DNA from 3 places in the Mesorhizobium sp. B2-2-3 genome. Region 2 is predicted to be linked to each of the others. Evidence: predicted binding sites of a transcription regulator. Region 2 holds the regulator's gene; each other region holds the start of a gene.

Region 1 (9,926 bases), on a different contig from region 2:
CACAAGAGCGTGCCGTAAGGCACGCGGAAGCGGAAGCCATTGGCCGCGATCGTTGCCGATTCCATGTCAAGTGCGATCGCCCTCGACTGCGAAAGCCGCTGCACCGGTCCGCGCTGGTCGCGCAGTTCCCAGTTGCGGTTGTCGATGGTGGCGACAGTGCCGGTGCGCATGATGCGCTTGAGATCGTACCCAGACAGGCCGGTGACTTCTGCAACCGCTTCCTGCAATGCCACCTGGATTTCGGCCAATGGCGGGATCGGCACCCAGACCGGCAGGTCGTCGTCCAGCACGTGATCCTCGCGCACGTAGGCATGCGCCAGCACATAATCGCCCAGCGCCTGCGTATTGCGCAGACCCGCGCAGTGGCCGAGCATCACCCAGGCATGAGGCCTTAGCACAGCGATATGATCGGTGATCGTCTTGGCGTTGGAGGGTCCGACACCGATATTGACCATGGTAATGCCGCCATGGTTTGGCTTCTTCAAGTGGTAGGCCGGCATCTGCGGCAGGCGCTGTGGCGCCATCCCTTCGCTCGGGGCGCTCTGCCCGGCTTTGGTGACCACGTTGCCCGGTTCGATGAATTCGGCATATCCGCCGCCGCCACTCTCCATCAGGTCACGGGCGCGCGCCACGAACTCGTCGATATAGAACTGATAGTTGGTGAACAGCACGAAATTCTGGAAATGCTGCGGCGTGGTCGCGGTATAGTGCGACAGGCGGTGGAGCGAATAGTCGATCCGCTGCGCGGTGAAGGGCGCCAGCGGCCTTGGTTCTCCGAACGCCACTTCGAACGTGCCGTTGGCGATCTGGTCATCTGTACCGTCGAGATCTGGCACGTCGAACAGGTCTCGGATCGGCCGCTGGATACGCTCGGCCGCCGTTCCGTCGACATGGGTGCCTTCGAGAAAGGCGAAATGCAGCGGGATCGGCGTTGTCGATTCCGAGACCGTGACCGCGACCCCGTGGTTGCGCATGATCAGACGCAATTGCTCGACCAGATAGCTTTCGAACAGGCTCGGCTGGGTGATGGTGGTGGAAAAATGCCCCGGCGTCGGCATGTGGCCATAGGCTTGGCGTGAATCGATCTGGGTGAACGAGTTCGTTGTGACGCCGATCTCCGGGTAGAAGGCGCGGTAGCGCTTGCTGCTGTCGCCGCCGGCGGCAAGCGCCGCGAAGGAGTCGCGCAGGAACTTGGTGTTGCGGTCATAAAGGGCTTGCAGCGCCGCGACCGCCTTTTCGGCGGTGTCAAAGCTTTGCCGGCCAAAAGGCTCGGGCATGACGACAGATTCGATGGCTTGGGGGTAGATTCGCTTTTCCATGGCTCAATATAGAGATTTGGATAGGCGGTTGGGAGGGGTGTCCCGATCGAAGGCGCAATTTATCCGCGCTGCAGGCTGACCAGCAGCACGAAACCGACGCCGGATTTCTTCAGTGCTGGCGCGTCGATCGTGGACCCGGCATCGGTACGCATCATCGGCACGGCCAGGACCGGTGCGGCAAGAAACGCCAGGATGAGCGCCGCCCGCGGCAGAAGCCGAACGGTTTTGAAGAGATTGGCGGCGATGCGGTTCATGGTCTTTGCTTTTCTTTCGAGGTCTTGTGGTTGGTCAGGTCTTTGGTTTCTGTCTCAGGGGCGAAGGGTGGTCGGGCAGGCGAGGCGGCAGGTTCTGGAACTGGCCTCGTCCCAGGAACGGGCCGAACGGCCCGCTTCGGCGACGAGGATGGCGAAGAACATTCCAAACAGGCTCACCAGCAGGCAGACGATGGTGAAGCGGCGGGCGAGCATTGGTCGTGTCTCCTTCAATACGCAGGAGAATGCCCGGGCACGACTGAACCGGCTCTGATGCCGACGTTCATCTGCCGTTCAAATCGGTTGATGGGCTTTGAGGCGGCGCTGGCCATAAGGAGCATGGCTGCCGGCACAGCATGCCAGGATCATGAAACGAAAACGGGGCCTGCCGGCCCCGTTTTCATGTCGCAAGGATGGGGTCGATCAGAGCTTGTGCCAGGTCTGGCTCTTGCAGATCAGCCCGCCGAGCACGCAACCGCTCATTTTCAGCGAGGTGCCCGACAGTGTCGCCTTGCCGGAGTAGGTCTTGTCGTTTGCCGGGTCGGTTATGCTGCCGGTGTATTTGTTGTCGCCGGACGCCTTGAGCGAACCGATGGTCTTGCCGGCATATTTGCCAGACTTCAGCGTGATGGAAAATGAACCCGAGCCCCCGATGGCCGCGGTATCGCCGGCCTGCGTCTTCCAGTTTCCCTCGATCGGATCGGCCCAGGCCACACCGGTCAGGATCAAAGTGGCCGCCAGGGCCAGGCTTGCTTTTCGAAACATCTTTCCTCCCTTGGATACCCGGCAGGAGGCTCCGCCTCGCCGGTCTGCCGCTTACGCAAACGTAAGCTAATCCAGCTCCCTGCAAAACAAAAGCGGTGCCGCAGCGGAAGCTTTGGCAATTCAGAAGCGCCGACGGAAGCAATGTCGGCAGGGAAATGAATGCATGCATGCGCGGCGTTTGTTTCGCGTGGTTAGCGGAGTGTTGATTCCGCTGGCGAAAATTTTCGTCAAATTTGGCGCTATCCGGCTGAATCGCTGGCTTTGTATCCTTAACGAATTTCCACGTTTACCTATTGTTTTAGCTTTGTTTTCCTCAAATTAAGCACGCCATTTAACGACGGATTCAAGCCTGCGCGGCATTCTCGAAAGCATCGAAAGAGCGGCCCGGACAGACAAACGGAGGCAGCTCTCGGGAGCCAGACAGGGCCGGAAGAGAGGATTGAAAAATGGCACGTTTTGAAATGCTTGAAGCAGGCTTCGGCGCCATGGGGGCAACTGCCCAGGCCGACATTCTTTTCGAACTGGGGATGATGTATGCGACGGGCCGCGATTGCGAGACCGATGTCGTCGCCGCCCACAAATGGTTCAACATCGCCGCGATCAAGGGTTCGGCCCGCGCTGCGGAATTGCGTTCGGAACTGTCGGCTGCGATGTCGAAGGTCGAGATCGCCAAGGCGCTGCGCGAAGCCCGCGAATGGATGACGATGCACTGAATTTAGAGATAAGGCAGGGCGGCCTTCTGGTCCGCCAGGCAAGGACAAGGCCGCGGTAAGACGGCCACGCGACAAGACCAAGAACGCGGCACGCCCGACAGGGCCAGCGGCGCGGCGGCCATGATCCGGTTTTCGGAACGATCAGGGCCAGCAGGAAGACAGGGAAGGCGAGTTGGGTTCGAGTGCGGGGGCGCTTGAGAAACAGCTCGACAGGCAAAGCCGCGACCGGCCGGAACAAGGCCGGCGCGGCTTTTGCTTTTTTGCTCCAGAGATGCTCCGCAGGCCTAATCGAGCGCCGCCAATGCGCCTAGACAGGCCACACGAAGGATGAAATTGTCCGGCCTCTCTGGAAGAAGCGTGGCCGGGGCGGCCGCGCGTGAGTGGAGGAGTCATACCGCAATGAAAAAATTAAGTATTTTGAACGCGGCCATTTTCGGCCTGATGATGAGCGCGCCGGTCGCCTATGCCGACGACATCACCTTTTCAGTGGTCGGTCCGATGACCGGACAGCTCGCCACCATTGGCGATCAGTTCAAGCAGGGCGCGCAGGCTGCCGCCGACGCGATCAATGCCGCCGGCGGTGTCGACGGTCGCCAGATCAAGCTCGATATCGAGGATGACCAGTGCGACCCGAAGCAGGCGGTTTCGGTCGCCAACCGTATCGTCGCCAATGGCGTCAAGTTCATCGACGGCCACGCTTGCTCGGGTTCGAGCATTCCGGCTTCCGCCGTCTATGCCGAAGCCGGTGCCCTGATGATGAGCCCGGCCTCCTCGAACCCGGTGCTGACCGACGCCGCAGCGAAGGCCGGCTGGCCGACGATCATGCGCCTCTATACGCGTGACGATGCGCAGGGTGCCTTCATCGGCCCCTGGATCGCGAAGAAGTATGCCGGCAAGAACGTCGTCATCCTGCATGACAAGAGTGCCTACGGTCAGGGCGTTGCCGATGCGGTCAAGGCCACGATGAATGCCGGCGGCCTGAAGGAAGTGGACTATGAAGGCATCAATGCCGGCGAAAAGGACTATTCGGCGCTCGTCACCAAGCTCAAGGACCTCAAGGCCGACGTTGTCTATTTCGGCGGTTACCACCCGGAGGCTGGCCTGATCCTGCGCCAGTCGGCGGAACAGGGCATCAAGTTCCAGCTGATCATGCCGGATTCGATAGCCTCGCCGGAATTCTGGCAGGTTGCCGGCCCGGCCGGCGAAGGGACCATGTTCGTCTTCCCGTCGGATCCTCAGGCAAAGCCGGAAGCCAAGGCAGCCGTCGAGAAGATCAAAGCCGGCGGTTTCGTGCCGGAAGGCTTCACGCTATTCTCCTACGCCACGATCCAGGCCTTTGCGGAAGGCATCAAGCGTGCCGGCAGCGATGATCCGGCCAAGGTCGCCGAGGCGCTGAAGAACGGGCAGCCAATCAGCACGGTTGTCGGCAATGTCACCTTCGACGAGAAGGGCGACCTCAAGAACGCCAGCTACGACATCAACCAGTGGCACGACGGCAAGTATGCGCCGATCCAGCCGTAATCGCTGCCTATATCGATGAAATGGCCGGGCTCGTCCCGGCCATTTCATTTCTGCCTGTGTGTCTTGCCATGGACATATAACGGCGGTCGACATTCTACGGCGCCTCTCTCTCTGTCCGGCAGGACAGGGACGCTTGGCATCCGGCAGCGAGGCTGTCAGCCTTGCATATCCTCGAACCGCACCAGCACGGTGCCGTCGGTAACCTGTGCGCCCTCGGTGGCGATCTCGGCGATCACGCCATCATGCGGCGCGGCGATGGTATGCTCCATCTTCATCGCCTCGAGGATAAGCAGCGGTTGCCCCTTCATCACCGTATCGCCCTTTGTCGCCCGCACAAGCTTGACCAGTCCCGGCATCGGCGCGCGCAAACTGCCTGACGCCGCCGCCGCATCATCGCCTCTGGCCAACGGGTCCGGCACCGCGAACGTATAGCCGACCGCGCCTTCGAATATCGTGATGTGGCCTGGCCAGCGGGCGAGGCGAGGAATGGCGCGAAGGTCATGCGAATTGGCGCTGTCATAGGGTGCATGGAGCGTCACCTGGGAACGCCGGTCTGGTCGTACCGAAACCCTTGCCAGAATATCGTCCTCGCCAAACTTCAGCCGGATCTGTCGTGCCATGCCATGGAAATGCGTGTAGCCGGCAAGCGACGACCATGGATCGTCCGATGGCGGCAGCGCGCCCGCCCCGGAGGCCGCAATGGCCGCGGCCGCGACCGTTTCGCCGCTCGGCGGCGCAATCTCGGTCAGCGCCTGCTGTTGCCGGCTTATCAGGCCGGTATCGACATCGCCCGCCGAAAAGTCCGGATCGGTCACCAGTGCGGCGAGGAAGGCGGTATTGACGATCGAACCGGCGACTTCGGTTCGCGCAAGCGCCGCGCCGAGTGCCTCCAGCGCAGCCGGCCTGTCCCTGCCATGCACCACCAGCTTGGCGATCATCGGATCATAATAGGGAGAAATGGCGTCGCCGGCCCGCACCCCGGTTTCGACACGCATGGCGGCCCCTTGGGGAACCGTGTCGGGAAATTTCAGATGATGCAGTGTGCCGGTCGCAGGCAGAAACTCCCTTGCGGCATCCTCGGCATAGAGGCGCGCCTCGAAGGCGTGGCCGGCTAGCTTTATCTCGCCTTGCGTTTTCGGCAGCTTCTCGCCGGATGCGACCCGCAACTGCCATTCTACCAGATCAGTGCCGGTGACCATCTCGGTGACCGGGTGCTCGACCTGCAACCTCGTGTTCATCTCCATGAACCAGAAGCGGTCAGGCGTCAGGCCTTGCGAGGCATCGACGATGAATTCGATGGTGCCGGCACCGCAGTAGCTGATCGCCTTGGTGGCCTTCACCGCCGCCTCGGTCATCGCCTTGCGTAACGCCTCCGTCATGCCGGGGGCGGGGGCTTCCTCGATAACCTTCTGGTGGCGTCGCTGCGCCGAGCAGTCGCGTTCGAACAGATGGACGGCATTGCCGAAATTGTCGCCGAAAACCTGCACCTCGATGTGGCGCGGTTTGTCGATATATTTTTCCACCAGTACACGGTCGTCGCCAAAAACGGATTTCGCCTCGCGTCGTGCGCTCGACAGCGCTTCGGAAAACTCGTCGGGGTGCTCGACCCGGCGCATGCCCTTGCCACCGCCGCCGGCCCGCGCCTTGATCAGCACGGGGTAGCCGATTTCGCGTGCCTTGGAGGCCAGGACCACGATCTCCTGTGCCTCGCCATGGTAGCCCGGCACGACGGGCACGCCGGCCTTTTCCATCAGCCGTTTGGCGGCATCCTTCAGCCCCATGGCGCGGATAGAGGCCGCCGACGGGCCGATGAAGGTGAGCCCCGCGGCCGCCACCTGGTCGACGAAATCAGGATTTTCCGACAGGAAGCCATAGCCGGGATGAACGGCTTGCGAGCCTGTCGCCAAGGCGGCCGCGACGATCTTGTCGCCGCGCAGATAGCTGTCGCTGACAGGCGAGGTACCGATATGTACCGCCTCGTCGGCCATCTCGACATGCAGGGATTTCGCATCGGCATCGGAATAGACGGCAACCGTGCGCACCCCCATCCTGCGCGCCGTGCGGATCACCCGGCATGCGATCTCGCCTCGGTTGGCGATCAGGATCTTTGTGAACATGAAACCTCCGTAGACTGCGTTCGCCTCGAGGAAGCAACGGCCTCACGGTATAGTTCGGCCATTTGTTCGTCGAAGCAGCAGAAGATGACGGTCTGCGGCGTCGTATTTCCGCTCAAGAAGCTATTTACGGCGCCGACTGCAATTGCTGCCGCCTCATCCCTCGGATAGCGGTAGATGCCCGTCGAGATCGCCGGAAAGGCGACCGAGCGGCATTCCTTCTCGGCGGCGATTTCGAGCGAACGCCGATAGCAGGAGGCGAGCAACTCCGCCTCGCCCTTGCCGCCGCCCTGCCAGACTGGACCGACCGTATGGATGACGTAGCGGGCCGGCAGCCGATAGCCCTTGGTCAACTTTGCATCGCCGGTCTTGCAGCCGTTGAGCGTGCGGCATTCGGCGAGGAGTTCCGGCCCCGCCGCCCGGTGAATGGCGCCGTCGACCCCGCCGCCGCCGAGCAGCGAGGAATTGGCCGCGTTGACAATGGCGTCGACATCCAACTTGGTGATGTCGCCGACGTTAATGCGGATCCTGTCCTGCACCTCGCCCATTTCACATCCTGAACACGCCGAAGCGCGTTTCCTCGATCTCCGCGTTGAGCGCGGCCGAGAGGCTGAGCGCCAGCACCTCGCGCGTCTTGGCCGGATCGATGATGCCGTCGTCCCATAGCCTTGCGGAGGAATAGAGCGGGTGGCCTTCATGCTCGTATTTCATCAGGATCGGCTTCCTGAACTTCGCTTCTTCCTCAGCGCTCCATTCGCCGCCCTTGCGCTCGATACCCTCGCGCTTGACCATGGCCAGCACCGTCGCCGCCTGCTCGCCGCCCATCACCGAAATGCGGGCGTTCGGCCACATCCACAGGAAGCGGGGCGAGTAGGCGCGCCCGCACATGCCGTAGTTGCCGGCGCCGAACGAGCCGCCGATGATCACGGTGACCTTGGGCACGCGGGCGGTGGCGACTGCCATCACCAGCTTGGCGCCGTCCTTGGCGATGCCGCCTGCCTCATATTTGCGCCCCACCATGAAGCCGGTGATGTTCTGCAGGAACACCAGTGGAATCTTGCGTTGGCAGCACAGTTCGATGAAATGCGCGCCCTTCAGCGCGCTTTCGGAAAACAGCACGCCATTGTTGGCGATGATGCCGACCGGCATGCCGTGGAGATGGGCAAAGCCGGTGACGAGCGTGGTGCCGTAATTCTGCTTGAACTCATCGAACTCCGAACCGTCGACGAGGCGCGCGATCACCTCGCGCACGTCATAGGGCTGGCGCAGATCCGTCGGCACGATGCCGTAGATCTCATCTGCCGGATGAAGCGGCGGAATCGGTTTCTGGACGGCAAGGCTTACGGTCTTGTTCCGATTGAGGTTCTTGATGATGCGCCGGCAGATGGCCAGCGCATGCTCGTCGTCGAGCGCGTAGTGGTCGGCGACGCCGGAGAGCCGTGTATGGACGTCGGCGCCGCCGAGATCCTCGGCGCTGACGTCCTCGCCGGTGGCGGCCTTCACCAGCGGGGGACCGCCGAGGAAGATGGTCGCCTGGTTGCGCACCATGATCGTCTCGTCCGACATTGCCGGCACATAGGCGCCGCCCGCCGTGCACGAACCCATGACGCAGGCGATCTGCGGGATGCCTGAGGCGGACATGTTGGCCTGGTTGTAGAATATGCGCCCGAAATGCTCGCGGTCGGGAAACACCTCGTCCTGGTTGGGCAGGTTGGCGCCGCCGCTGTCGACCAGGTAGACGCAAGGCAGATTGTTCTGCAGCGCGATCTCCTGCGCGCGCAGATGCTTCTTCACCGTCAGCGGGTAATAGGTGCCGCCCTTCACCGTGGCGTCATTGACGACGACCATCACTTCCGTGCCTTCGACGCGCCCGATACCGGCGATGATGCCGGCGGAGGGAATGTCCTCGCCATACATCGACCATGCGGCGAACTGGCCGATCTCGAGAAAGGGCGACCCGGTGTCGAGCAATTGCGCCAGCCGCTCGCGCGGCAGCAGCTTGCCGCGCGCGACGTGTCGCTCGCGCGCCTCTTCCGAGCCACCGCGCTCGACGCTCGCGGCCTTTTCGGCGATATCGCCGACCAGCGCCCGCATGCGTTCGGCATTGGTGTGGAAGGTATCGGAGGAAGGGGAGATCTGGGTCCGGAGGACGGCCATGCTATACCCCCTCCGCCATGATCTCGCGGCCGATCAGCCATCGCCGGATTTCGCTGGTGCCGGCACCGATTTCGTAGAGCTTGGCGTCGCGTAGCAGCCGGCCGGTCGGATAGTCGTTGATGTATCCGTTGCCACCCAGAAGCTGGAGTGCGTCAAGCGTCATCTGCGTTGCTTTTTCGGCGGCAAACAGAATGCAGCCTGCGGCGTCCTTGCGGGTGGTCTGGCCGCGGTCGCAGGCGGCGGCGACCGCGTAGACATAGGCGCGCGCGGCGTTCATCGTCGTGTACATGTCGGCGAGCTTGCCTTGCACCAACTGGAATTCCCCGATCGCCTGGCCGAACTGCTTGCGCTCATGCACATAGGGCACCGCGACGTCGAGACACGCGGCCATCAGGCCGATCGGGCCACCGGCCAGCACCGTGCGCTCATAGTCGAGACCAGACATCAGCACCTCGACGCCACACCCTTCCTCGTGCAGCACGTTGTCGAACGGCACCTCCACATTATCGAAAACCAGTTCGCCGGTGTTGGAGCCGCGCATGCCGAGCTTGTCGAGCTTTTGCGCGACCGAAAATCCGGCAAAGGCCTTTTCGACGATGAAGGCGGTGATACCGCGCGCATGACGCTCTGGATCGGTCTTGGCATAGACCACCAGCGTCTCGGCGTCCGGGCCGTTGGTGATCCACATCTTGGTGCCGTTGAGCACGTAGCGGTCATTGCGCTTTTCGGCACGCAGCTTGAGCGAGACAACGTCGGAGCCGGCGCCGGGCTCCGACATTGCCAGCGCGCCGACGCGCTCGCCCGAGCAAAGTGGCGGCAGGAATTTCTCCTTCTGCGCCGGCGTTGCCCAGCGGTTGATCTGGTTGACGCAGAGATTGGAGTGGGCGCCGTAGGACAGGCCGACCGAGGCCGAGGCCCTTGATATCTCCTCAACGGCGATCACGTGCGCGAGATAGCCCATGCCGCTGCCGCCGAACTCCGGATCGGCGGTGATGCCGAGGAGGCCGAGATTGCCGAGTTCCGCCCACAGATGCGCCGGGAATTCGTTCGAGCGGTCGATTTCCGCCGCGATCGGCGCGATCCTGT
Region 2 (9,926 bases):
CGCCCTCACCCATCTCGGCCCGCAGGGCCAGGCCAACATGGTCGATGTCGGCGGCAAGGACGAAACGACGCGCACCGCTGTCGCCGAGGGTTTCGTCTCGATGCGGCCCGAGACGCTGAAGATGATCCTGGCCGGCAATGCCAAGAAAGGCGATGTGCTGGGCACCGCGCGCATAGCCGGCATCATGGCAGCGAAGAAGACGCATGAGCTGATCCCGCTCTGCCATCCGCTGCTCTTGACCAAGGTCTCCGTCGACATTGAGCCCGATCCTGCCCTGCCCGGACTGAAGATCGTTGCGCTGGCGCGCGTCACCGGCAAGACCGGCGTCGAGATGGAAGCGCTCACCGCGGCTTCGGTTGCCTGCCTGACCATTTACGACATGGCCAAGGCGGTCGACCGTGCCATGGTCATCACCGGCATCCGGTTGGTCGAAAAGACCGGCGGCAAGTCGGGCGACTACAAAGCCGCTGGCGAAGATGGGGCGGTCGCCTGATGGCGCTGCTTCCGGTCGCAGCAGCGCTCGAACGCCTGCTGGAGGGTGCTGCGCCGCTTGCGAGCGAAAGCGTTTCGCTCCTCGAGGCCGTGGATCGCGTTCTCGCGGAACCGGTGGTGGCGTTGCGCACCCAACCGCCCTTCAACGCCTCTGCCATGGACGGATACGCGGTCCGCGCTGTCGATGTCGCGTCCGTGCCGTCCCGGCTTTCGGTGATGGGCGTGGCGGCGGCCGGGCGCGGCTTTGACGGCGCCGTCGGCAAGGCGCAGGCCGTGCGCATCTTCACCGGTGCTCCGCTGCCGCAAGGCGCAGACACCATCGTCATCCAGGAAAACGTTCGTGACCTCGGCGGCGGCAGCATCGAGGTGGTCGAACCGACGGCCGAGGGGCGCAACATCCGCCGCTTCGGGCTCGATTTCTCCGAGGGCGACATCCTGCTGGAAAAAGGCCGCGTGCTCGATCCGGCAGCACTGTCGCTTGTCGCCTCGGCCAACCATCCCCGGGTGGGCGTCGTAAAGCGGCCGCTGGTTGCCATCATCGCCACCGGCGACGAGCTGCTGCCGCCCGGCAGCGAACTCGGCCCCGACCAGATCATTTCGTCAAACGCCTATGGCGTCGCCGCCGCCGCGCAATCGGTCGGCGCGCATGCGCTTGATCTCGGCATTGCCGCTGATCGCGAGGAAGCCATCGCGGCGCTGGTCAGGAAAGCGGTCGCGGCCGGCGCTGATGTCATCGTCACGCTTGGCGGCGCCTCGGTCGGCGACCACGATCTGATCCATGACGTGCTGACCGGCGAAGGCATGACGCTCGGTTTCTGGAAGATCGCCATGCGTCCCGGCAAGCCGCTGATGTTCGGCCGCCTCGGCGACATCAGGTGCATCGGCCTGCCCGGCAATCCGGTGGCGAGCCTCGTCTGCTCGCAACTGTTCCTGAAACCGCTCCTGGCACGCCTCGGCGGCCGCGATTTCCGGCAAGATATTCGTCAGGCAAGGCTGGGCGCCGCCATGCAGGCCAATGATCTGCGCCAGGACTATGTGCGGGCGGTGGTCAGGCAAGAGGCCGGCATGCTGGTGGCAACCCCTTTCAGCATCCAGGATTCCTCGATGCTGAGGATACTGGCCGACGCCAACGGACTGATCGTGCGCGAACCGTCTGCGTCCGCCGCGGCTGTAGGAAATGCCTGCAGCGTTATAATGCTGAGGTGAAGTTTCGCCGTTTTTCTACTCCGCAAGCAAAGTTCGTGTCAGCGGATGGACCGGATCAGCCAGGCCTTCGACAATGTCGTAATGATGTCGGTCCGGCTCGACCACCGCGCTCGTGACGGCACCAAGCCCTGTCCAGATATTGGCCAGCAAGGCGTTCTGGCGCAAGAACTCGGACCGCTCGCCGCCTCCGGCCCAGCACGTGACGCGAGCGCCATCCATGGGCCGCAGCAGCGCCGGGCTTTCCGTCAGCGCCTCGGCTTCATCGATTTTCAGCGCCGCGTTCATGCCGGTGCGCATAAGCGGACGCAGGTCATGCAGGCCCGAAATCGAAACGACGTGGCGTACGCGCCTTGCCACGCCGGCCGCCAGGGGCGTTGATGTCGTCGCCATGCGGCTGGCGAGATGGCCGCCGGCCGAATGCCCGGTCAGCATAAGCGGTCCCCCGACCATCGCCGCCGCCTTGCCGATCGCCGCGCCGATCTCGTGGGAGATGCCGGCGATGCGTATGGCGGGGCAGAGCGTATAGGACGGCATCGCCACGGCAAAGCCGCTGTCAACCGAGCCCTTGGCGAGATGCGACCAGCTATCCTTGTCGGACTCCAGCCAGTAGCCGCCATGGATGAACACGACGAGCCCCTTGGGTGCCCCGGCGGGAAGGAAGAGATCGAGCCGGTTGCGCGGCCTGTCGCCATAGGCGATGTCGAGCTGAGTCTTGCCCTTTGCCGCAAGCGCATCGCGAAATGCCTGCGCCGGTTCGACCCATGCAGCTGGCCAGCGATCGCTGCCGGCGATGTTGGCGCCGTTGGCGTAGGCATTGTCCCAATCGGCAATGCGATGTTCGAGCATCGGCACCCTCCCCCGGACGGCATCGTTTCAGCCGATAGCAATGGCGATCGACAGCGGCAACGTCAATGCTCCGGGGGCAAAACATTTTAGGCTTGAAACAAATTTCGACTGGTGCAATCCTGTGCCTTGTTCAGCGATGGGCGTGAGGCAGACAGGGGCAGCCGAAAATGCTTGGGCCATCAGCGCATATCGACACGTTCACGCGCGATAACCTGCCGCCGCCGGATCAATGGCCGGACTTCCTGCTCGACGGCTTCGACTATCCCGAACGGCTCAATGCCGGCGTCGAACTGACCGACAGGCTGGTCGAGAAAGGGTTGGGCGACCACACCGCGCTGATCGGCAACGGCCGCCGCCGCACCTACAAGGAATTATCCGACTGGACGAACAGGCTGGCGCATGCGCTGGTCGAGAATTACGGCGTCAAGCCAGGCAACCGGGTGCTGATCCGCTCGGCCAACAACCCCGCAATGGTGGCCTGCTGGCTGGCCGCCACCAAGGTCGGCGCCGTCGTGGTCAACACGATGCCGATGCTGCGCGCCGGCGAACTCGCCAAGATCGTCGACAAGGCCGAAATCACCACAGCGCTGTGCGACACCAGGCTGATGGACGAGATGACCGCCTGCGCCAAGGACAGCGCGTTCCTCAAGCAGGTCATCGGCTTCGACGGCACCGCCAACCACGACGCCGAACTCGATCGCGCCGCCCTCGACAAGCCCGTGACGTTTACCGCGGTGCAGACCGGGCGTGACGACGTCGCCCTGCTCGGCTTCACCTCAGGCACGACAGGCGTGCCGAAGGCGACGATGCATTTTCACCGCGACCTCCTGATCATCGCCGACGCCTACGCCCGCGAGATCCTGCAGGTGACGCCTGACGACATCTTCGTCGGCTCGCCGCCCCTGGCCTTCACCTTTGGCCTTGGCGGGCTCGCCATCTTCCCGCTGCGTTTCGGCGCCGCGGCGACGCTGCTGGAACAGGCAACGCCGCCCAACATGGTCCACATCATCGAAACCTACAAAGCGACGATCTCCTTCACCGCGCCCACCGCCTATCGCGCAATGCTCAAGGCCATGGACGAAGGGGCCGATTTATCGTCGCTGCGCGTCGCCGTTTCGGCCGGCGAAACCTTGCCGGCGCCGGTGTTCGAGGAATGGACTGAGAAAACCGGAAAGCCGATCCTTGACGGCATCGGCGCCACGGAAATGCTGCATATTTTCATCTCCAACCGCTTCGATGACATGAAGCCTGCCTCCACCGGCAAGGCCGTTGGCGGCTATCAGGCGCGCGTCGTCGACGACGAAATGCGCGAAGTGCCGCGCGGCACCGCGGGCAGGCTCGCGGTGCGGGGACCGACCGGCTGCCGCTACATGGCCGATGCCAGGCAGAGCGACTATGTCCGCGACGGGTGGAACCTCACCGGCGACACGTTCTGGCAGGACGAGGACGGTTTTTTCCACTTCGCAGCGCGCTCCGACGACATGATCGTCAGTGCCGGCTACAACATCGCCGGCCCAGAGGTCGAAGCGGCGCTGCTGGCGCATGCCGATGTCGCCGAATGCGCGGTGGTCGGCGCCGAGGATGCCGAGCGCGGCCAGATCGTCGAGGCTCATGTGGTGCTCGTGCAAGGCGTGGCGCCAGACGCAATGACCGTCAAGCGTCTGCAGGATCACGTCAAGGCCACGATCGCGCCCTACAAATATCCGCGCTCGGTAAAATTCATCGCCGCTTTGCCCAAGACGCAGACCGGCAAGATCCAGCGCTTCCGGCTGCGCGCGGAGAAGATCAATTGAGCAAGCCCTACGACCCGTCCGCCGAGGGCGCGGAAATGTCGTTCAAGGAGCGCATGTCCTACAGCGACTATCTGCATCTGGAAAAGGTGCTCGAGGCGCAGGAGCCGCTTTCGTCAGCCCATGACGAGATGCTGTTCATCATCCAGCACCAGACATCGGAACTCTGGATGAAGCTCGCGCTGCACGAAATCGGCGCCGCAATCCGCTCCATCCGCGCCGACCGTCTCGAACCGAGCTTCAAGATGCTTTCGCGCGTCGCCCGCATCTTCGAGCAGCTCAACAATGCCTGGGACGTGCTGCGCACGATGACGCCCAGCGAATACACCGAGTTCCGCGACGCGCTTGGCCAGTCCTCGGGCTTCCAGTCGTGGCAGTACCGTGCCATCGAGTTCATGGCCGGCAACCGCAATCTCGCAATGCTCGGACCGCACAAGCACCGGCCGGACCTCAGCGAGAAACTGGAGGCGATCCTGGCGCAACCGTCGCTCTACGACGAGGCGCTGCTGCTGCTCGCCCGTAACGGCTTCGACATCGGTGCCGACGCAAGGCGTACGGACTGGCGCGAAACGCGGACCGAGAACGAAGAGGTCCTTGTCGCCTGGCAGATCATCTACCGCGACCCGCAGCGCTACTGGATGTTCTACGAACTCGCCGAGAAGCTGGTCGATTTCGAGGATTATTTCCGCCGTTGGCGCTTCAACCACGTCACCACGGTCGAGCGCATCATCGGTATGAAGCGCGGCACCGGCGGCACATCGGGCGCGTCCTACCTGAAGAAGATGCTGGAGGTGGAGTTGTTCCCGGAGCTGTGGAAGGTCCGCACCCGGCTCTGACGTAGCTTTGCCGACTGCATATCGTTATCCCGAACCCACTGCGCTTTTCTGAGCGACAGGCTCTTAAGTCACCGCCGCCTTGACGGCGAAACGCGCCTCCTGCCACGCGTCCGTGCGCAAAATGTCTTCCAGCACCTCGACAGCCTGCCAGACATCGACATAGCCGACATAAAGCGGCGTAAAGCCGAAGCGAATCGTGGATGGCGCGCGGAAATCGCCGATCACGCCGCGCTCGATCAAGGCCCGCATCACCTGATAGCCATGCGGGTGGAGGAACGACACCTGGCTGCCGCGCTCATTGCCGTCGCGCGGGCCTTCGAGTTCGAGGCCGTAGGCGCCGCATTTTGCCTCGACGAGCTGGATGAACAGATCGGTCAATGCGATGCTCTTCCTGCGCACCTCTGCCATGTCGACGTCGTTCCAGACATCGAGGGCCCCTTTGAGCGCGCGCATCGACAGCACAGGCTGCGTGCCGCAGAGAAACCGGCGGATGCCTGTGCCGGCAGCAAAACCCTGTTCGAAGGCGAAAGGCCGCGCATGGCCCCACCAGCCGCTGAGCGGCTGGCGGACATCGCCATGGTGGCGCTCGGCCGCGTAGATGAAGGCCGGGGCACCTGGGCCTCCATTGAGATATTTGTAGGTGCAGCCGACGGCGAAATCGGCGTTCGAACGGTCGAGCTCGACCGGCAAGGCGCCGGCGGTATGGCAGAGATCCCAGACGATCAGCGCGCCGGCATCATGTGCCGTCCGCGTCAGCGCGGCCATGTCGCGCAACTGCCCGGATTTGTAGTTGACGTGGTTGACCAGGATGACCGCGACCCGCTCGTCGATCAGTTCTTCTATGGTCGGCGCATCGACACCCTCGAGCCGCAGCACCGTGCCCGGCCGCGTCGAGGCAACGCCTTCGGCCATATAGAGATCGGTCGGAAAGCTGTCCCCCTCGGCGACGATGACTGACCTGTCCGGCCGCATCCCGAGTGCCGCATGCAGCACCTTGTAGATGTTGATCGAGGTGGTATCGCAGACCACCGTCTGGCCGGCGGCGGCCCCGATCAGGCGCCCGAGTTGGTCGCCGAGTTCGACCGGCATGTCGAACCAGCCGGCGGTGTTCCAGGCGCGGATGAGATCCTGCGCCCACTCCTGCGTGGCGGCCTTCTGCAGCTCGCCGAACACGGCGGGCGAAGCGGCGCCCAGCGAATTGCCGTCGAGATAGATCACCCCCTGGGGCAAGGTGAAGCGGTCACGCATGGCACGCAGCGGATCCGCGGTGTCCATTGCCTTGATCGCTGCGAGATCGGGAATTTTGCTCATGGTCGCGATGTTCCTCGGTGAGAAGAGCGCCCTGGAAACGGGCCGGCTGTTTTGCCGCCCGGGCAAGGGCTGGCCGCATAGAGGCGCAAGAACAGGGTGAACGCCCGGTGCGATCTTTGCTCGATTTCCGCCCGAGGCAGTTCCTCGAGCACCCCAACGATCCGGCGAACCTGGAGATCGCCGATCAAAAGACTGATGTAGATGTCGGCGGCTTCGGCAGGATCGTCACAGGCGATCAGGCCGGCCCGACTTGCGGTTCGAAGCAGGTCGCCAACAAGCGGCATTATGGTATTGCGGCCGAATTGCGCGATCGATTGGCCAAGCGTGCCTGTATCGTTGACGTCGCCGGCCGCGGCGCGATTGAGCGCCACCGCCTTGTCGCCCGTCACGAGGGTCAGCAGGACTGGCCCGAGCAAGTTCAGGGTTTCGAGCGGATCGCGCGCCTGGTGAAGGGCGTCCTCCAGCAGCTTCCTTGCCTCTCCCGCATTGGCTTCGATCAAGGATCGAAACAGGGTCTGCTTGTTGCCGTACCAGTTGTAGAGGGTTTCGTTCGAGGCCGATGCCCGCTTGGCGATAGCAAGCAGGGAGGCGCTCTTGTAGCCGGTTTCCCGGAGCACCGCATAGGCGGCCTCCTCTATCCGTTCGCGTCGCGCGGCCTGCTTCGGCGTGATCATTGGTGTTCCTCTTCGAAAACCGTACATTATTATACGGTTTCGTCAAGCGAACGGGAAGCAAGGAGCGAGCGAACGCAGCCCATCGCGACCAGTGGTGGTGTCTGGCCGTTTTCCGGCGGAAGTTGGCATTTTGGTTTCGTTTCGTTCACGAGCCGCAGGGGTTTCTAATCCGCCCAAACGCACCCCGCACCTGCCGGTCACCCAGCTTGCAGGCTTGTGCCAAGAGTGGAGACCGGTCGGGCCACAGGCCATTAACCAAAATAGTTTCAAAGGGCCCGGGAGCGCATTGACGACGGACCGCGCTGGCAGGATGCTGGCTGCGGGAGGGCATTTCGTTTCCGTCGCCTTAAGAAATTCATTAAACTTTAAATGGTTGCGGAACACAACTGGAACAGATAGTGTTTGTTCTGGGTTTGTTTTCTGATTCTGGTTCCAGACCCTTCGTGCAATGCCTTTGGGGGCCGCCATGCTCACGCGCAAGCAACATGAACTCTTGATGTTCATCCATGAACGGCTGAAGGAAAGCGGCATTCCGCCGTCCTTCGACGAGATGAAGGAAGCGCTGGACCTCGCCTCCAAGTCGGGAATTCATCGGCTGATCACGGCGTTGGAGGAGCGCGGCTTCATTCGCCGCCTGCCCAACCGGGCGCGCGCGCTGGAGGTGCTGCGCCTGCCGGACTCGATCGCGCCGGGTCTTAACGCGGCAAAGAAGTTCTCCCCGAGCGTCATCCAGGGCAGCCTCGGACAGGGCAGCAGCCCTAGCCGGCAGATCAAGCCGGCGACGTCTTCGCGTCTGCCCGCTGTCGGCAATGACGACGATGCGGTTTCAGCGGTGTCGATCCCGGTCATGGGTCGCATCGCAGCGGGTGTGCCGATCGACGCCATCCAGCATCAGACGCATTCCATTTCAGTGCCGCCTGACATGATCATGGGCGGCGAACACTATGCGCTGGAGGTCAAGGGCGATTCGATGATCGAGGCCGGCATTTTCGACGGCGACACGGTCATCATCCGCAATGCCGACACCGCAAGTCCCGGCGAGATCATCGTGGCCCTGGTGGACGAGGAGGAAGCAACGCTTAAGCGCTTCCGCCGAAAGGGTGCTTCGATTGCGCTCGAGGCTGCCAATCCGGCCTATGAAACACGTATTTTCGGACCGGACAGGGTCAAGGTGCAGGGCAAGCTGGTCGGCCTGATCAGGCGCTACTGAGCGGGGTCGGCGGTGGGCTTTTCGGGTTTACGGTAAGGCGGCAGTCCCCTTGCCTCGCGTGAGAATTTTCGCTGTTCGTGCCAAGGCCGATATGGCCTGTCGACGGCAAAGCTGACCCGTGCCGGTGCCGTCGCCGATTGCCGGTCGAAGAAGACGGCGGCACTTCCCTTACGAGCGAGCTGCCGCTTGGTGATGACGAGAACCAGCGGATTGTGGCAGGGGTCGTAGCCCGCGGGGTCGTTGATGACGATCAGATCCGCATAGGAGCAGGCCCTCCAGGCGTCCTTGCGATCCTCCACCTGCGCGATGATCGCCCCCGAGGTATGCCGGGCCATGCACAGGCCCGTGAAGCAATAGAAAGGCGCTCCCGCCGGAAGTTGCGCGGGATCGAAGATGTCGAACTGTCGGTCTCCGCTGTCGAACAGTTCCGGCGCAACGATGGTTTCGGACTTCAGCGCGCGTTTCCAATTATCGACGGTGAATTCGTTCGGGCGCGCCCGGTTGATCGCGAGCTCGCCGCCGCCGATCGGCAACGCCACCAGGCGGGCATCCTCCGAAATCAGCACGTCCGGCGTGCGCGTGTCCGAGACGGTCAACAGGCCGGCGAGCGCGAAGGGAAGTGCCGCCAGCCGCAGCCATGTCGTGGCCATCGTCGCGATGACCAGGGCGATCGCCACCAGAAGGACGGATTGCTGCGAAATCAACCCGACCGCGTCGACCGGCGAGCGTTGCGAGATCCATCCTGATATGGCGATCATCGCGGCCAGTCCCTTGCCCATCAGATAAAGGGATGGTCCATCGAACCCGAACGGCATCAGCAGCGCGCTGGCAACCGCAAGGAACATCACGACAGAAACGATCGGCATGACGGCAAGATTGGCGAACAGGCTGAGCGGCGACACGCGCTGGAAATGCCAGATGGCGAAAAGCGCCGTGGCGCTTCCCGCGATAATCGAGGTCATCGCCAGCCCACCTGTCGCCAGCAGCAATTTTCGCGTCAGCAGGCCAGGCAAGGTCCGTTGCGGCGGCGGGGTCCGCGCTTTGTCGGCTTTGCGATCCGACCAGCCGGCATAGGCGCCGACCAGGGCCGCGGTGGCGGCGAACGACATCTGGAAGCTCGGCCCTACCACCTCGTGCGGCGACACCACGATGACGGCGATCGCCGAAATAGCCAGATTGCGCATGGTGAGTGCCGCCCGATCGAACAGAACGGCGATCAGCATCACCGCCAGCATGATGAAGCTGCGTTCGGCGGCGACAACGACGCCCGAAATGACGAGGTAGGCGGCGATCGAGAAAAGTGCCGCCGCGGCCGCGTATTTCTTGACCGGCCGACGGGAGGAAAAGTTCGGAAACAGCGCGAAGCCGCCACGCAGCAGACCCATGACGGTGCCGGCGACCAGCGCCATGTGCAGCCCGGAAATTGAGATGATGTGGTAGATGCCGGTGCGTCGCATCGCTTCATTGATCTCGTCGGGAATCCCGGCGCGAACACCCACGATCAGCGCCGCGGCGATCTCGCCCTCGGCGCCGCCGATGCTGCCCCTGATATGGTCGGCAA
Region 3 (9,926 bases), on a different contig from region 2:
TCGAGCGCGTGCTGCCAGTTGACGTCGACGGTCTTCGAGGCATCGCCGCCGCAAAAGGTGTTGACCAGGGGAACGCCCATATTCGCGGCCAGCACGATCACCCGCTTCAGATGGTCGATCACTGTCTTGCGGTGGGCGGCATCGGGATGCAGCGGGTTGGGATAATAGCCGAGACCGGAAATGGTCAGCCCCTTGCCGGCAAGGTTTGCCGCGATGTCCCTGGCCTGCGCCGGCGAGGTCGCGGCGGTGTCGATGTGGCTTGTACCGGCATAGCGGCGGCTGGCGCCGGAGGCTCTCGGCCAGCAGGCGATTTCCAGCGCCTCGAAGCCTGCCGAGCTTGCCCAGTCGGCGACCGCGTCGAGCGGCGTCTCCGCGAACGGTGCGGTGAGCAGTCCAAGCCTCATAGTGCCTCCCCTGGTCGTGAATTCACGACCGATTCCTACTATGCAGATCGTGCCGGTTGCTTCAACCGCTCATCTGCCGGTTGCGCGCATGCATGCCTGACGGTTGCCATCGGATCGTCCGACAACAGCCCGTCGAGCGCCGATGTGACGGCCTTGCGGAACATGTCGTTGGCGGCGAGGGCGGGATCGAAGATGGCGTCAATCGCCAGGATGCCCGCAGCCAGTACCGGGACGTCGCGTCCGCTTGCCTCCGCTATGCCTGCGATCTTGCCGGCATAGGGGTCCGACACCGGCCAGCGCCGGCCGAACCGGGATGAAGCCTGGATCAGATAGGCCATCCAGCCGGCGACGGATACCGACAGCAGCGCAATGCTTTTTTCCTCGCCCAGCTGATCGCGGATCGGGTTGAGCAGGCGCTGCACGATCTTTTGCGAGCCGTCGGTGGCGATCTGGTGGTTGCGGTGGCGGATCGCGGTATTCTGCAGACGGCCAAGGCTCTGCTCGACATAGGCTGATGGGTCCATGCCGGGCACCGGCTTCAACGTTGGCAGCGTCTCCTCGACGAGCATGCGGCGCACGAAGGCCGACAGCAGCGGGTCCGCCATCGCATCGAAAGTGTGTTCAAGGCCGGCCAGCACGCCGAGATAGCTGAGCGTCGTCTGAGCGCCGTTCAGCACACGCATCTTGAGATGCTCGAACGGCGTGACGTCGTCGACGAAGGTTGCCCCCACCAGGTCCCAGCGCGGCACGCGGCCGGCGAATTTCTGCTCGATCACCCATTGCCGGAACGGCTCGCCGGCAACGACGGCTCCATCGCGGTAGCCGAAAAGCTGCTCCACACCGTCGAGATCGGCCTGCGTGCTCGCCGGCACGATGCGGTCGACCATGGCGCTGGGGAAGGCGGCATTGGCCGCGATCCAGCCGGCAAGGCCGTTGCCGCGCCGTTCGGCAAAAGTCCGCACGACATTTTCCAGGATGGTGCCGTTCGCCGGGATGTTGTCGCAGGAGAGCAGCGTCAGCGGCCGGCCGTGCGTGGCCATGCGTTGCTCCAGCGCCCGCGCCAGAATGCCGGGCACGCTGCGCGGCGTCAGCGGGTTTGCGAGATCGTGGACGATGTCGGGATGGTCGAGGTCGAGCGCGCCGCTGGCCGGAATATGACAATAGCCCTTTTCGGTAACGGTCAGCGTCACGAATTCGATGTCCGGGGAGGAGAGCACTTCGAGCGCGGGCATAGCGCTCGCCTGGCTATCGACAATGCGCACGATGCTGCCGATGACGCGGGCCTCGACATGGGAATCCTGGCGGATGAGCCTGGTGTAGAGCCCGTCCTGAGGGCCGAGCGTATCGGCGAGCGCCGGCGGACGGATGTTGATGCCGACCACGCCCCAGCGGCCGAAGCTCCGCGCCAGGAGGTCGTCGGTGTATTCGGCCTGGTGGCAGCGGTGGAAGGCGCCGACGCCGAGATGCGCCATGCCTGCCTGGAGCAAGGCACGGTCATAGCCGGGCCTTTGCACCGTCGCCGTCAGGCGGCCGAGCAAGGCCGGACCGAGCGTCTCGTGCGCGGCTCTGCTCACCGGTTGGCTCCGATCACCCACTGTTCCTGGTCGATCAGCGAGCCGGTCATCGGTCCCGCGGCGTCGGAGAGAAGGAAGACGGCGAGCCTGGCCACGTCCTCCGCCGAGAACAGCCGGCCGAAGGGCTGCGCGGCGTTGGCGGCATCGAGCCAGCCGGCGCCGTGGCCGAGCGTCTCGGCCTGCATGACGCGCTCGGCGGGCGTATCGGTCCAGCCGACATTGATGCCGTTGACGCGGATGCGGTCGAAGCGGTGGGCGTTGGCGGCGTTCCTGGTCAGCGTCGCCAGCGCGCCCTTGGTGGCGGAATAGACGGCGAGCTCGGGCGAACCGCAATGGGCATTGATCGACAGGATGTTGACGATCGCGCCGCCCTGGCCCCGCTTCCGCATGTCGGCAATCGCCGCCTGCACGAGGAAGAAAGGGGCGCGGGCATTGACGGCGAACAGCGAGGCCCAGTCGTCGGGGGTCGCATCGAGGAAGGAGGCCCGGTCGGTCAGGCCGGCGGCATTGACGAGACCGTCGATACGGCCGAAGCGGTCGATGCAGGCTTGCGCCAGGAGGGCAGGGGCTGCCGGGTCGGAAAGCTCGGCGGCGATGAAGTGTGCCGGCGTGCCCGCTTGCGAGAGCTCCGCAGCAACGGCCTCGCCGCGCGTCCCGTCGCGGCCGGTGACCAGCAGGCCGCCGGCGCCGGCACGCGCCAAGGTTTCGGCGACTGCCCGGCCGATGCCTTGCGTCGCGCCGGTGACCAGCACCATCTTGCCGTCGAGCTGAAGCTCCATTCCTCCTCCCGGAACAAAGTTTCTATTTCTGAAGATATGGAATGTCAGTTCCCGTTAGTCAACCGCGCAATCATTCTGCCCGTTGGGCCACGACACCATGGACCAAAGCCATGCCGACGGCGAGCGACGCCGCCAGCGAGCGGAAGCCTGCGAAGTCCTGTTCCACAACTTCCAGCCAGGTGTCCGAGAACTTGACCAGCGGAGAAAAAGTGCTGTCGGTGATGGTGACGATCCGCGCGCGCCGCTCGTGGGCGACCGCGACGAGGTCGGGCGTGATCGAATTGTAGGGACTGAAGGAGACCGCCAGCACCGCGTCGCGTCTGCCGATGCAGCCGACCTGGTCGAGCGCGGTGGAGCCGACATTGTCGACCAGCACATTGCGCACGCCTTGCTGCGACAAGGTCAGCGAGAGATAGCTGGTGACGGGAAAGGCGCGCTTGGAGCCGATGACGTAGATCAGCTCGGCGGCCGAAAGCAACGCCACCATTTTCTCGAAGCTCTCGATATCGAAGCCGGTTTCGATGCGGCCGAGCGAGGCCTGCGAGGCGCCGACCATGCCGCGCAGGAAATGCAGGTCGGCATTGGATACGCGCGGCGTGCGTTCCTGGCCGCGCCCTTCCGGCCAGGACGCCTTGACATGGTCCTTGAACAGGCCCTGGAAATCGGAAAAGCCGGCATAGCCGAAGATCTGGGCGAAGCGCACCAGCGTCGAAGGCTGCACCCCTGCCTGCGCGGCGACCTGTGCGATGGTGCCGAGCGCGACGTCGCTCGGATGCTGCCACAGGAAGATCGCGACCTGGCGCAGCCGCTTGGGAAAATGGACCGTGCCCGACGACAGCACCGCGCGCAGCTCCTCGTAAGTCTGCGGCTTGATATAGCCGAGCGCCGCCAGCGAGCGCCCGCGCTTGCGGGTCGTCGCCTCGTCGGCGCTGGACCGTCCGGATGATTTGCGCGCCCCGCTCATGATTTCAGGCTAGCGCGATACGATCGTTTTACAATATGAAAATTGGAAATCCTGTTCGAGGGTGGTAGCTGTTCTGCAGCGAAGAAGTTCGATGCATTCAACATAGCACCCTATGGCGCCCCCCTCTGTCCTGCCGGACATCTCCCCCACAAGGGGGGAGATCGGATGTCACGCCGGCTTTCGCCAAATTGCCAGCGTTGCATGAAAGGCGTCGCGGTCGACGCTGCCAATCTCCCCACCTGTGGGGGAGATGTCCGGCAGGACAGAGGGGGGCGCTACAGAACTCGACGGTGGGTGCTGGCTTGACATCCTTAAATCGGAGGAGACAAACATGGTCTATGCGACATCGGACGGATCGGCGGGCAAGCGTTTGCGCGTCGGCATGGTGGGAGGCGGGCAGGGCGCCTTCATCGGCGCGGTGCATCGCCTCGCCATGCGGCTCGACGACCAGATCGCGCTGGTGGCCGGCGCGCTGTCGTCCGACCCCGGGAATGCCGCCGCCTCGGCCGCCGAGATCGGCATCGCGCCGGAGCGCAGCTATGCCGATTACCGCATGATGGCCAAGGCGGAGGCGGCGCGCCCGGACGGCATCGAGGCGGTCGTTATCGTCACGCCCAACTATCTGCACGCGCCGGTCGCGACAGCCTTTCTGGAAGCCGGCATCGATGTGATCTGCGACAAGCCGCTGTCGACGACGCTGGGCGAGGCGCAAGCCCTGGTGGCGCTGACGCGGGAGAAAAATCGCCGCTTCGTCGTCACCCTCAACAACACCGGCTACGCCATGGTGCGCCAGGCGCGCGAGATGGTGGCGGCGGGCGAACTCGGCCGCATCGTCTCCGTGCACGGCGCCTATATCCAGGACTGGCTGACCAGGCCGATCGATGCCGACGGCCAGAAACAGGCGGAATGGCGCACCGACCCGGCGCGCGCGGGCCAGTCGGCGGTGCTGGCCGATATCGGCGTGCATGCCTTCAACCTGGCGAGTTTCATCAGCGGCCGCGAGGCCGAGACGGTGTCGGCCGACCTGTTCACCGCCGTGCCGGGACGGCGGCTCGATGACAACGCGCATGTGCTGGTGCGCTGGGCGGGCGGGGCACGCGGCACGATCCTGGCCAGCCAGACGTCGCCCGGCCACTATAATGATCTCTCCGTGCGCATCTATGGCGACAAGGCGGGGCTTGAATGGTCGGGCACGCGGCCCGAGGAACTGCGCTTCTCCAGATATGGCGAGGAAAGCCGCACGCTCGTGCGCGGCGGCCATGGCTCGACGCAGGAAAGCCGGCGCGTGTCGCGCATGCCGGCCGCTCATCCCGAAGGCTATATCGAGGCCTTCGCCAATTTCTACCGCGACGCCGCCGACATCATCCGCGCGCATCGTTCGGGCGCCGCCGTCGATGCGGCCCGGGCGGCGCAGGTGCCCGATGTGGTCGACGGCGCGCGCGGCGTGAAGTTCGTCGCCGCGGCGGTGGAGTCGAACGCGGCTGACGGGGCGTGGACGGCGGCAAGGTTCGGGTGAGGGTGTGCCATCCAATGTGACATCGCGGCCACGCCCGACGGTGCCGCGCGGTTGACGGCGATCAAGAGTTGGCCGTCCATTCGGGACCGCGCTGTGTTCCGCCATTTTTCAAGCCCGTTGCGAGGCTGGTTTCGAAGGCAACAGCCGGTTGACTGGCTTCCAAATCGTTGCCGCCGACCTCGCGCGAGGTGATTGCGACGCTATGTCAGGCGCATCCGCGTTGCTCCCCGCCCGCGCATTCGGCAATCTGTCGCTTCTTCGGCGTTGAAGGCTTGCTCCGATGGAACTCGGTCTCATTGGATACTACAGCGACTTCGTGGTTTACCCCCTGGCGATCGCCCTGCTGGCTGTGGCCGGGCTTATCGAGGCCGGCGAAGAGAGCGCGCCAGGCTGGCTGGCGACGGCGCTGGCGTGCCTGTGTCTGTGGACGCTGATCGAATACGTCATGCACCGCTTCGTCCTTCACCACATTCCCTGGATCAGGGATCTGCACGCCCGCCATCATGTCGAGGAGCGCAGTCCGGTGGGCACGCCGACCTGGCTCAGCCTCGGCGTGCATGCGCTTGTCGCGTTCTTTCCCGTATGGATGGTCTCGGATTTCGCGGTCGCCAGCGCGGCGAGCTGCGGGCTGATGCTGGGCTACCTATGGTACGTCAGCATCCACCATGTGATCCATCACTGGCATCCCACTCATCCGAGCTATCTCTACACGCTGAAGCGCCGCCACGCGCTGCATCATCATGTCGACGAAAATGTCAATTTCGGCGTGACGTCGCTGTTCTGGGATCGGGTCTTCGGCACGATGCGGCTCTGAAGCCAACTGGTGTGCGCCATTCGGGAAGCGCAGACAGCCATTCCCGCTTACAATTCCTTCTGCGCCAATTCCCTGAACTCGTCGGGCACCGAGCGGGCCGCCTCCAGCGCCACGGTGCCGTAGCCGACGGCCTGTTTGCCGAAACGCTCGCGGATCTTGTCGATGGCGCGGTCGGCGCCGAAGCGTGCGAGGCCCTTCCTGGTGCCGGGGCGGCGCTTTTCGTCGGCGAGGCCGAGCGGCAGTTCGAGCTGCAATTCGGCACTTTCCTCCAGATGCGAGACCGAGATCGCCAGCAGCGAAATCGTCCTGTCATGCGGATGATCGGCAAGCACGCCCCGCACCAGGTCTGTCGCGATCTCGGCCAGCATCACCGTCGCCGAGATCGGCTGGTCGAGCGTGATCGAGCGGGTGACGGCGCTGAGGTCGGCGAAGCGCACGCGCACCGTCACCGTGCGGCCGGGGCGCGCCTTGGCGCGCAGCCGGCTGGCGACCCGGTCGGCCAGATGCAGCAGGACGGGGATGTAGACGCATTCCAGTGCCGGCTTGCGGCCAAGCGCCGACTGGGCACCGGCCGAATGGGCGCGGCGACGTGTTTCCAATTTGCGCGGATCGCGGTTCCACGACAAGGCGGCAAGCTTTTCGCCGGCGGCAGGGCCGAGCAGCCGCGCCAGCGCGCCGCTGTGCGTCCTGGCCAGTTCGCCGATTGTCTGGACGCCGATCTCGGCCAGCCGCGCGCTGGTCGCCGGGCCGACGCCCCACATCAGGGAGACCGGCAGGTCATGCAGGAAGGCGATCTCGGTGCCGGGCTCGACCACCACCAGCCCATCGGGCTTGGCCACCTGCGAGGCGATCTTGGCCAGGTGCTTGGTGCGCGCCACGCCGATCGAGATCGGCAGGCCGAGTTCGCTTCGCACGCGGCGGCGAATGGTCGAGGCGATCTCCCGCGGCTGGCCGAACAGATGCGTGCAACCGGCGACATCGGCGAAGGCCTCGTCGATGGAGATGCGCTCGACCAGCGGCGTGAAATCGTCGAGCACCTTCATCGCGGCGTCGCCGAGCCGCTGGTAGTCGCGGAAATTTCCGCCGACGAAAATCAACTGCGGGCAGAGCTCGCGCGCCTTGCGCCCCGGCATGCCGCCGCGCACGCCGAAGGCGCGGGCTTCGTAGGAGGCGGCGAGCACGACGCCGCCGCCGACCGCGACCGGCTTGCCGCGCAGCGAGGGGTCGAGAAGCTGCTCGACCGAGGCGTAGAAAGCGTCGAGATCGGCATGCAGGATGGTGGGCTCCATCCCCGGTTCCTCGCGACGTTGTAGAGTATGGAACATAAAGAGAACAAACATTGCTCGCTGTCAAGCGAGGTCGCGATCCGCCGGAACATTGTCGCTCACAATCGCGTTGACGGCCGAAGGGCGCCGCGTGCGGAGGCTGGCATGGGCAACTTTGAAATGATCGATCTGGTTTGCGTCGTCAACGCCTGCTCGACCGACCGCGCCGCGGGGCGGCTGGTTTCGATGGCCAAGGCCGTGGAGGAATTGCGGGTGCTGACCGGCGATTTCGTCTCGGCCGACGAAACAGTCGCGAATGCGCTGAGTGAAGTCGCGCTGCAGTGCGGCTGCGCCGTGCTGTTCGATGAGCAGGCGGGCGCCGACATATTGCGCACGCCATAGCTCGTCGCCGGCGTGCTGCAATGCATCACGCAACCGTTCCAATCGCTTGTTTTTGCGCTATTCCGAACAGAGGGCCGTGACGCACTTTCTAACGCGCGTTGCCTGTGCGGGTCGTTGTCCCCGAGGCCGCCTTGGCGACATCCATCAACCGAGATGCTCCGCCCGCAGCGCCTGCTTGAGGCGCTCCAGCGCCGGCTCGCCGTCGGCAGCGAGCTTATCGGCGATCCTTGCCAGATCATCGTCGGCCTTGCGGTGCTTGCTGCCCCAGGCGCCGAGCGTGGCCAGCACGGGCACAAGGTCGATGCCGGCCTCGGTCAGGCGATAGATCGCCTTCAGCCCATGCGAGGGATCACCGCTGCGGGTGAGGATGCCTTCGTCCTGCAATGTCTGGAGGCGCTCGGCCAGCGTACGCGAGGAAATGCCCTCATCGGATTGCAGGAATTCGCGAAAGTGCTTTTTTCCGGCGAAGACTAGGTCGCGGATGATGAGCAGCGTCCAGCGGTCGCCGAGCAGTTCGAGCGACAGGTTGATGGGGCAGCCAGACCGGTCCCGTGTCGACATGTGTATGGTTCCATTTTTAAATCGCTTTACTATTGACATCATTTTCATCTCAGGTCAATAGTTCCAAATGTAAACCATCGGCAACCGTGCCGGCCGGACGGGTAAAACGAGCCGCTCGGCCCTTGACTGGGAGAACCATAATGAAAAAGCTGATCCTCCAGATGCAGATGTCGGTCGACGGTTTTGTCGGCGCCGCCGGGGATCATCGCTGGCAGCTCTGGGAATGGGGCGACGACAGCGCCTGGGACGAGGAGCTGAAGCGGGACTTCAACGCCGTCTTCGCCGGCATCGATACCATCCTCTTGAGCCGCAAGATGGCCGAGGAAGGCTACCTCACCCATTGGGGCAATGCGGCGAAGAGATATCCGCGCGACCCGTTCTATGCTTTCGCCCAGCGCATCGTCGAGGCGAGGAAGGTGGTGCCGAGCGACAGGCTCAAGGCCTCGCGATGGGAGGGCACGACAGTGGTCAGCGGCGACCTGCCGCGGGAGGTCGACTTGCTGAAGAGGGGTGAGGGCGGCGACATCGCGGTGTTCGGCGGCGCCGGCTTCGCCTCGGCGCTGATCGCGGCCAGGCTGGTCGACGAGTTCCAGCTGTTCATCAACCCGGCCGTGCTGGGCGCCGGCCGCCGCATCTTCGACCAAGGCGGGTTCGGCAGGCTGCGGCTGCTCGGCTCGAAATCCTATGCGAGCGGCATGGTGGTGAGCCGCTACGCGCCGGCCGGCTAATCGAAAGGCATTGCACTGATATCATGCCTGCCGTTGAGCTTGGGCATGGCAGTCGGCGATGCAGCACCAAGCGCGGTTGTGCCTTAGCCCCAGGGGCGAAGGGAACACGCGCCTCGATGTACTCTTGGTCAACACCTTGGCCTCACCAATTCACTTCGCATCATGAAAAATGATGCCCACCGTGTGCCGCATGCCCGAGCGCAGGCGGCTGACGCCGTGGCGCAGATTGACGCGGTAATTGCCCTTGGTGCCCTGCACCGGCCGATTGTGGACGGCGAAGGAGACGGCATCGCCCTGGCGCAAGGGCACCACTTCCACCCGGCTCTGCATGCGCGGCCGCTGTTCGGTCAGGGCGAACTCGCCGCCGGTGAAATCCTCGCCGGGTTCTGAAAGCAGAACCGCCACCTGCACCGGAAAAGCGAGGTCGCCATAGAGGTCCTGGTGCAGGCAGTTGAAGTCGCCGGGCACATATTGCAGCAGAAGTGGCGTCGGCCTGACCTGGCCGGCGGCGTGGCACTGCTTGAGAAAGGCGGCATGCGTTTCGGGATAGCGCGTGGCGATGCCCATGCGTTCGTTCCACCGGTTGGCGACCTCGGCGAGCCTGGGATAGAGCGCCGTGCGCAGCCCGCCGATCAGGTCTGGCAAGGGGTAGCGGAAATAGCGGTATTCGCCCTTGCCGAAGCCGTGCCTGGCCATGTGGATATGGCTGCGGAAATGTTCTTCATGCGGATAGAGCCCGGCGAGTTGTCGGCACTCCTGCGGCGTGAGCAGCTTTTCCATCACCGCACAGCCGAAGCCGTCGAGTTCGGCGGCTAGGGCTGGCCAGTCGTAAGCGGCAACGCGTTCCTCGGCGGCTTTCACCACCGATGCCGCAACCTTGGCATGGGCGGTCATATCGCGGCCTCTTTGTCCAGCAAAG

What was found. Region 2 encodes LexA, which represses DNA repair genes until DNA is damaged. Its sites were predicted from a motif close to TGTTCNNNNTGTGTTCNG; they were not measured.
Region 1: the regulator LexA is predicted to act here: its motif matches at 2,630-2,647, upstream of FJ951_RS26075 (sel1 repeat family protein).
Region 3: the regulator LexA is predicted to act here: its motif matches at 7,369-7,386, upstream of dinB (DNA polymerase IV).

What each region holds. Positions count from the first base shown of each region.
Region 1 covers NZ_VFWC01000018.1:76,673-86,598, forward strand. Annotated here, with positions in the region: gene FJ951_RS26060 (AMP nucleosidase) at 1-1,277, opposite strand, end outside; gene FJ951_RS26065 (hypothetical protein) at 1,379-1,573, opposite strand; gene FJ951_RS28565 (hypothetical protein) at 1,628-1,786, opposite strand; gene FJ951_RS26070 (DUF2147 domain-containing protein) at 1,994-2,335, opposite strand; gene FJ951_RS26075 (sel1 repeat family protein) at 2,782-3,048, shown strand; gene FJ951_RS26080 (branched-chain amino acid ABC transporter substrate-binding protein) at 3,448-4,569, shown strand; gene FJ951_RS26085 (acetyl/propionyl/methylcrotonyl-CoA carboxylase subunit alpha) at 4,725-6,686, opposite strand; gene FJ951_RS26090 (O-acetyl-ADP-ribose deacetylase) at 6,668-7,231, opposite strand; gene FJ951_RS26095 (carboxyl transferase domain-containing protein) at 7,233-8,840, opposite strand; gene FJ951_RS26100 (isovaleryl-CoA dehydrogenase) at 8,842-9,926, opposite strand, start outside.
Region 2 covers NZ_VFWC01000006.1:165,660-175,585, reverse strand. Annotated here, with positions in the region: gene moaC (cyclic pyranopterin monophosphate synthase MoaC) at 1-493, shown strand, start outside; gene glp (gephyrin-like molybdotransferase Glp) at 493-1,698, shown strand; gene FJ951_RS13230 (alpha/beta hydrolase) at 1,714-2,544, opposite strand; gene FJ951_RS13225 (AMP-binding protein) at 2,712-4,337, shown strand; gene kynA (tryptophan 2,3-dioxygenase) at 4,334-5,170, shown strand; gene kynU (kynureninase) at 5,234-6,481, opposite strand; gene FJ951_RS13210 (TetR/AcrR family transcriptional regulator C-terminal domain-containing protein) at 6,478-7,155, opposite strand; gene lexA (transcriptional repressor LexA) at 7,622-8,365, shown strand; gene FJ951_RS13200 (ComEC/Rec2 family competence protein) at 8,359-9,926, opposite strand, start outside.
Region 3 covers NZ_VFWC01000008.1:143,982-153,907, reverse strand. Annotated here, with positions in the region: gene FJ951_RS16675 (sugar phosphate isomerase/epimerase) at 1-404, opposite strand, end outside; gene FJ951_RS16670 (mannitol dehydrogenase family protein) at 443-1,978, opposite strand; gene FJ951_RS16665 (SDR family oxidoreductase) at 1,975-2,757, opposite strand; gene FJ951_RS16660 (MurR/RpiR family transcriptional regulator) at 2,828-3,721, opposite strand; gene FJ951_RS16655 (Gfo/Idh/MocA family oxidoreductase) at 4,053-5,237, shown strand; gene FJ951_RS16650 (sterol desaturase family protein) at 5,518-6,051, shown strand; gene dinB (DNA polymerase IV) at 6,099-7,340, opposite strand; gene FJ951_RS16640 (hypothetical protein) at 7,482-7,718, shown strand; gene FJ951_RS16635 (helix-turn-helix domain-containing protein) at 7,863-8,279, opposite strand; gene FJ951_RS16630 (dihydrofolate reductase family protein) at 8,420-9,007, shown strand; gene FJ951_RS16625 (2OG-Fe(II) oxygenase) at 9,158-9,901, opposite strand; gene FJ951_RS16620 (methylated-DNA--[protein]-cysteine S-methyltransferase) at 9,898-9,926, opposite strand, start outside.